2 linked regions of the Glaciimonas sp. CA11.2 genome follow. The main gene of each other region encodes a partner of the protein of the gene in region 2 in a complex. Links are inferred from orthologs where the notes say so. Each region holds a gene or a part of one and is shown on either strand. Other genes may lie near its edges. The genes, in order: cheY and cheA.

Region 1 (3,188 bases), 840 kb from region 2 along the record:
CGTATCTTGGCCTTGACCAGCGGATCGCCTTCACTTTCTTTATGTTCTTGGCGCAGATCTTCACGCGACATGCGCAACTTCTTATGAAAACTCCATAGCTGATAAGGAACATCAATAGCGGCGATCAAAAACAATGACGCGATAATCCATCCGCAACAATTGGCGACTAGTCGCACTGTATAAGGGAGCGCTGAATTAATCGGTTCGGTTAAGAGCGCCAGTATCGCGTCCATTTTTGCGGAAATAATCGCGTAGGCGATGCTACCGACCAAAAATGATTTGGCGATGGCCTTGGTTAATTCAGCCAGCGATTGAGACGAAAACAGCCGGCCAAGGCCAGCGAGTGGATTTAGCTTGGAGAATTTGGGTGCCAGCGATTCAACTGAAAACAGCCATCCACCCAACAAAAGTGGCGCTACCAGCGCCGCTATAAACATCAGCCCCAATAGCGGCGCAATGGCTTGTAATGCCTCAAGCCACACCATTCCAGCCTGCGCCAGCATGTGCGAGGGATCGAAGGCAGAAGCACGTTCGAATTGCAAGCTGCTTTGTAAAGCATGGCCCAGCCGTTCGCTCATGGGTATCGCGGTCAACCACAACCCACCGACGCCGGTTACCAATAATACGAACGTAGTCAGTTCTCGTGAACGTACAACCTGCCCTTCTTCCCGCGCCTTTTCAAGACGACGAGGTGACCCTGGTTCCGTTTTTTCGAGATCGCTTTCTTCCGCCATGCATGCTCCGTGCCTGAGGGAGCGAAGTGTGCTCCCCCGACAGGGATTATTGCTGCTGGAGCCATGGTTTGATCAAGGGAACAGGCTCGAGAACGGGTTGCTTCTTGGGCAATCGATGCGTTTGAGAGCTATCCGCACAAATCAGAGGACTTAAAAACCCATACTGGCAAGCAGGTCATCAACTTGGGTCTGATCGGATACAGCATCTGCCGAACTGATAGGAGCGACTTGCGGACCGTTCAAGAGACCTTGGGTATCGGTCTGAATCACGACATCAGGACGCTTATCCTGTGATGTATTGTCAATAAGCAATTGCAACAATTGTGTTTCCATTTGTTGTACCACTTCCATCATTTTTTTGATTACCTGTCCCGTCAGATCCTGAAAGTCCTGCGCCATCATGATTTCAGTCAATTGCACGTTCGTTGCTGCTGTTTGCTGCGGGACTGCTTGCAGATAGCTGCGCGTGTCGGTCACAAGTGCTCGGGCATCGCCTAGCGCCACAGGTTTTGCAAACCAGGCATCCCAACGGCTGTGTAATTGCCTGGCTTGGGACGCTAACTGATCTTGAATTGGTTGTGCAACATCGACGGCATTCAAAGCACGTTCCGCCGCACGTTCGGTCATGGCAGCCACATAATTGAGACGGTCGCGCGCATCCGGTATCGCCTGTGCTGCTTTGGCAATCTCTTGATCCAACCCTAACTCGCGCATGCTTTCGCGTAACGTCCGTGTCAAATGCCCAATACGACTAACCAGCTGTTCGGCAGTGTCTGCGGCAACCGGAATGGGGGATTGAAGCGACATATCTGATGCAACGATGGTATGCGGCATCTCACACTCCTTCTCTTTGAATTTTTTCAAAAATCTTGGTGATTTTCTCTTCCAGCGTTGCGGCGGTGAATGGCTTCACCACATAACCGCTTGCACCCGCCTGCGCCGCTGCAATAATATTTTCTCTTTTGGCTTCCGCCGTGACCATCAATACTGGCAACTTTGCCAGCAACGGATCGGCGCGAATCACCTTCAACATGATCAAACCATCCATGTTAGGCATATTCCAATCCGAGACAACCAGTCCGAAGTTACCCGCTTTCAACTTCTCCAGCGCCGCAACACCGTCTTCTGCTTCATCGACGTTGATGAAATCCAACTCTTTGAGCAGATTGCGAATAATTCTGCGCATGGTTGGGAAATCATCTACCACGAGAATTTTGATACTTTTGTCGATCATTTAGTGCTCCAGACGATGATTACTATTGCAGGTCGACCGCTTTTCTGGCGGACAAAACTGCTACTTTATAAAAAATTTTCAGGTAAAAGGTAGGACTAAACACCACTGCTTATCGATCTGGTCTTTGGACTACAAATGCCGTGCACATTAGCTTTCAAACAATCGGTATAAATTGGTGTGCCTGGCTTCCGGTAGCCTCTCATTAGTCTTCACTTGCCACTCGTTAACTTCTTTTCTTTAAAAACGACGCGTTCTTTCGCTCAGTACCGTAAAACGGGTGAATACACGCTGACTCATTTCACTCATACTCACCACTTCAGTTGCTGCCCCAATTGCTATCGCTTCGCGTGGCATACCAAACACCACGCAACTGGCTTCGTCTTGCGCAAACGTGTAAGCACCCGCCTGACGCAACCGTAGCAAGCCGGCGGCGCCATCGCGGCCCATACCGGTCAGGATGATGCCAATAGCATTTTTTCCTACGGCTTTGGCAGCTGAATCAAATAAAACGTCGATTGATGGTCTGTGCCGATTGACTGGTGGCTCCTGATCGACCTGAAGTAGGTATTGCGCGCCCATACGCGCTATCGAAAGGTGATAGCCGCCTGGGGCAATGTAGGCATGACCGGGTAAAATTGGTTCGCCGTGAACAGCCTCCTTGACCGTAATTCGACACAATCCATTAAGACGTTGTGCAAAAGATTGCGTAAATCCGGGCGGCATGTGTTGCGCGATCAAAATACCAGGGCACTCCGGTGGCATGGGCTGCAATATCTCCCTAATTGCCTCGGTCCCACCAGTCGAGGCCCCAATGACAATAATTTTTTCTGCATTTAATAACGACACACACGCTAAGGGCGGCGGTGCAACATTGATCTCGTTTTTCTCGCGGCGAACCAACGTGCGCCTGATCTGCAGACGTGCACGTGATGCCGTACGAATTTTATCTGCAACCAGATTGGTGTATTCAACCAGGTCATCAGAGGCACCAAGCCGCGGCTTTGGAACAAAATCGACTGCACCCAACTCCAGCGCACGCAAGGTAGTTTCTGATCCTTGTTCCGTCAGCGAAGAGACCATTACGACCGGCATTGGTCGTAATCGCATAAGTTTTTCCAAAAAATCAAGGCCATCCATACGTGGCATTTGTACATCTAACGTCAACACATCTGGATTTAATAGTTTAATCAGCTCACGCGCAACAAGCGGATCGGGCGCTG
Region 2 (3,298 bases):
AATAAGCATGCGATCTTCCAGCGCACCAAGGCCGGTCAAATACTCGGCTGATAATGTCGCGCAGAACTCGGGTGCGGGTCTTATTTGATCTGTGGTTAATGTTAAAACATCCGAAACGCCATCGACGAGTATTCCTACGACACGGTTCCTGATATTCAAAATAATCACAACAGTATCGTCCTTTTGATCGATATTATCGCGTTTTAATTTAATGCGAAAATCGACAATCGGCACAATAATTCCACGCAAATTGCTGACGCCTTTTATAAACGTCGGCGCGTGGGGAATCCGTGTCACTTCCTCATAGTTTCGAATTTCCTGAACGCGCAGGATGTCAATTCCGTACTCTTCCGCGCCCAACGTAAAGACCAGAAATTTTTCACCGTCTCCGTCTGTTACTGCATTAAGCACATCTGCTACATTTATTGCCATCATTTCTTTCTCCAATCTTCGACGCGCAGTTGTTGCATAACCATTTGTTACGTCATCATTGATTACGTAACCTAGCCGCAAGGACTTATATACTTATCTAACAAAGCAAGATATCGGCACTGCCTGGAGCTAGCTGGATCGGCTGTAGAATCTTTTTCAATACCTTTTTCAATACTTTAGGCAACATTTTTTTACCATCGATATAAGGCCCATATTTATCGATTAATACTCTTTAGGCCCGAGACATCAACAATCAACGCCACACTGCCATCCCCTAAAATAGTCGCAGCCGAAATGCCTGGAACCTTACGATAATTTGTTTCCAAATTTTTAACGACAACCTGATGTTGACCGACCAGTTGATCCACCAACAAGGCAAAGCGTCGGCCATCTGCCTGCACAATCACTACAATGCCTTTTGTGGGATCGGTGCGAGCATGCGGAACATCAAACACGCGATACAACTCAGTCAGCGGCAAATATTCACCGCGTACGTGCATGATTTGCTCGTCATTAGCGACAGAATGTATGTCTTCCGAACGTGGTTGTAACGACTCAATCACGTAATTCAGGGGCAAAATATATACTTCGTTTCCAATCTTGACCGACATCCCATCCAGTATCGCCAAAGTTAATGGCAATATGATTTTGACCGTACTGCCCTTGCCCTCATGGGAAAAAATTTCGACATATCCGCCCATCTCCTGAATGTTCCTCTTAACAACATCCATCCCAACACCGCGCCCCGAAACGTCGGTTATTTTTTCTGCAGTCGAAAATCCGGGAACAAATATCAACTGCCAAACTTCCTCATCCGTCATATTAGCCACGTCCAGCAGCGGCATGCCTTGCTGGATGGCCTTAGCGAGGATTTTTTCACGGCTCAAACCCGCACCATCGTCACTGACTTCGATCACTATATTGCCGCCCTGATGCTGCGCCGACAGAACCAATTCACCAACCGGATCTTTGCCAGCAGCAATTCGCTGCTCTGCTCGCTCGATACCGTGATCGAGACTATTTCGTACCAGATGCGTCAATGGGTCGACGATGCGCTCAATCAGACTTTTATCAAGTTCCGTCGTTTTACCAACCGTCACCAGTTGCACTTCTTTACCTAGTTTGACGGTCAGGTCACGCACCAGACGTGGGAACCGGCTGAATACATAATCCATCGGCATCATGCGAATCGACATCACGGATTCTTGAAGATCACGGGCGTTACGTTGTAACTGCGCCATGCCGCTTAATAGCTGCTCGTGGATGACTGAATCCAGGGTCGAAGCGGTTTGAACCAGCATCGATTGCGTGATCACTAGTTCTCCGACCAAATTAATAATTTGATCAACCTTGTCTACATCGACACGAATTGAACTCGATTCTTTAGTACTTCCAGCGCTCGCGGACGTACCCGGATTGAAAATAATAGATTCAGGAGCATCAACGTTAGCCTCAGCAGCTATATTTGGCATTAAGGTAGCCGCAGACGCAACATCGCTGAAACCCGCGGTGGTAATCAAAACCTTTATTTGCGCTTCGGTAATAGATGGAGGCGAAACCAGCGGCAATGGCAACACTTCGGATTGTAGTGGAGCGACTAAAGTCTCGACTCTCTCCGCCAGTTCACGTGTAATTTCGATTTGATCCAGGTCTATAACAAAACAACATACTGCAATAATGTCATCGGGTTCACAGGAAGTTCTAAGCCAGACTACCAAGCTATCGTCACTTTGCGTCTTTGCCAGCACATCGCCTAAGTTTGCCATTTCAGCGATCAACCACGAATGGTCGCTGTCGACCAGACCAGAAAATCGCACCTTCAAACAGATGGATTTTGATGAATCATTCTGCTGGGCCAAATCCTCTGCATCAACGATGATTAGAGGATTAGGGAGAATGGGCGTGATTGGCATCACAACGGATACAGGTCTAACAGGAATGTCTGACAATCCTTGTTTCCTCAGCTCTTCCTGCGCCAAATGTTGTAATACCAAACAAATACGAGCGACCATTTCCGGCGCTGGTTCGACGCCAACCCGATAGGCATTTAATTGCTCTTGTAGCACGTCTTTTGTTTCCAAAAATACATCGATCATTGTGCTGTGCAATATCAACTCCTGATGTCGTACCCGATCCAGCAAACTTTCTAAAAGATGGGTCGTATCAGTCAATGCGACGAATCCGAACGTTGCAGCACCACCCTTAATTGAATGTGCGGCACGAAAAATAGCATTTAAATGCTCATTGTCAGGCGCGTCAAGATCAAGGCCCAGTAGCAATTGCTCCATTTCGGCGAGTAATTCTTCTGCCTCCTCAAAGAAGGTCTGGTAAAACTCGGTTATGTCCATTGGCACTCACATCCTTGCTCAATACTGCCTATTTTTTAACGCCTTAAATACGGCATGCTCGCTACTTCGCAAATACTGCTGCATACGGTATTACGGACGCAAATGGGTTTTCTGAATACCTAAAGGATAATTTTTTTTGTGAGGATATGCCGGCGCTTATTGGTGATGAAGTAAATGCTTTACCACGCAGCCCGATTGCCAGGGATTGGCGAAATCGTCGCCTAACTTCTAACGTCAGGGTGACGGTTTGGACGGTACCATTTTGCGTAACTGTGTTACCACATCAGGACGCCCGGGGCCGATCGTGGCCATATCTGTACCAACGCTGGTGTCGCTGCCAGCATTGCTGCCATTTACTATGCGCGACTTCGAACCGACTGTTTGCACTTCATTTCCAGTCGCATTCTCATATTCAATCTGCTCCTGCGAATGGCGATTCAGCACGACAATACTGATGCGACGATTGATCGGATCGAATGGATCTGCCTTGTTTAAATGCATGCTCGAAGCAACCCCCA

What was found.
Region 1: the proteins of cheA (region 2) and cheY are in contact, whole or in part, in a crystal structure (PDB 1U0S), measured with the Thermotoga maritima proteins. The link is inferred for Glaciimonas sp. CA11.2 from one-to-one orthologs. Residues at the interface, in WP_004081040.1 of Thermotoga maritima: Lys186, Gly188, Thr189, Gln190, Leu191, Ser193, Ala194, Arg195, Tyr197, Leu198, His201, Glu223, Ser247, Ser248, Ile249, Ala250, Asp251; in WP_004081049.1 of Thermotoga maritima: Ser82, Ala83, Met84, Gly85, Gln86, Gln87, Val90, Ile91, Ile94, Lys95, Lys99, Asp100, Phe101, Val103, Lys104, Gln107, Arg110, Glu113, Ala114, Lys117.

What each region holds. Positions count from the first base shown.
Region 1 is NZ_JAVIWL010000001.1:4,914,239-4,917,426, forward strand. The notes cover bases 270-3,130. They hold cheY (chemotaxis response regulator CheY), read right to left. Parts: upstream 1,969-3,130; coding sequence 1,570-1,968; downstream 270-1,569. Other genes in these bases: flhB (flagellar biosynthesis protein FlhB), read right to left, coding at 270-734; cheZ (protein phosphatase CheZ), read right to left, coding at 885-1,568; RGU75_RS21275 (protein-glutamate methylesterase/protein-glutamine glutaminase), read right to left, coding at 2,206-3,130. In the rest of the region: more of flhB, read right to left, coding at 1-269; more of RGU75_RS21275, read right to left, coding at 3,131-3,188. UniProt on the Bacillus subtilis protein: Involved in the transmission of sensory signals from the chemoreceptors to the flagellar motors.
Region 2 is NZ_JAVIWL010000001.1:4,071,009-4,074,306, reverse strand. The notes cover bases 215-3,185. They hold cheA (chemotaxis protein CheA), read right to left. Parts: upstream 2,781-3,185; coding sequence 648-2,780; downstream 215-647. Other genes in these bases: motB (flagellar motor protein MotB), read right to left, coding at 3,015-3,185; RGU75_RS17675 (chemotaxis protein CheW), read right to left, coding at 215-435. In the rest of the region: more of RGU75_RS17675, read right to left, coding at 1-214; more of motB, read right to left, coding at 3,186-3,298. UniProt on the Bacillus subtilis protein: Involved in the transmission of sensory signals from the chemoreceptors to the flagellar motors. CheA is autophosphorylated; it can transfer its phosphate group to CheB, CheY or CheV.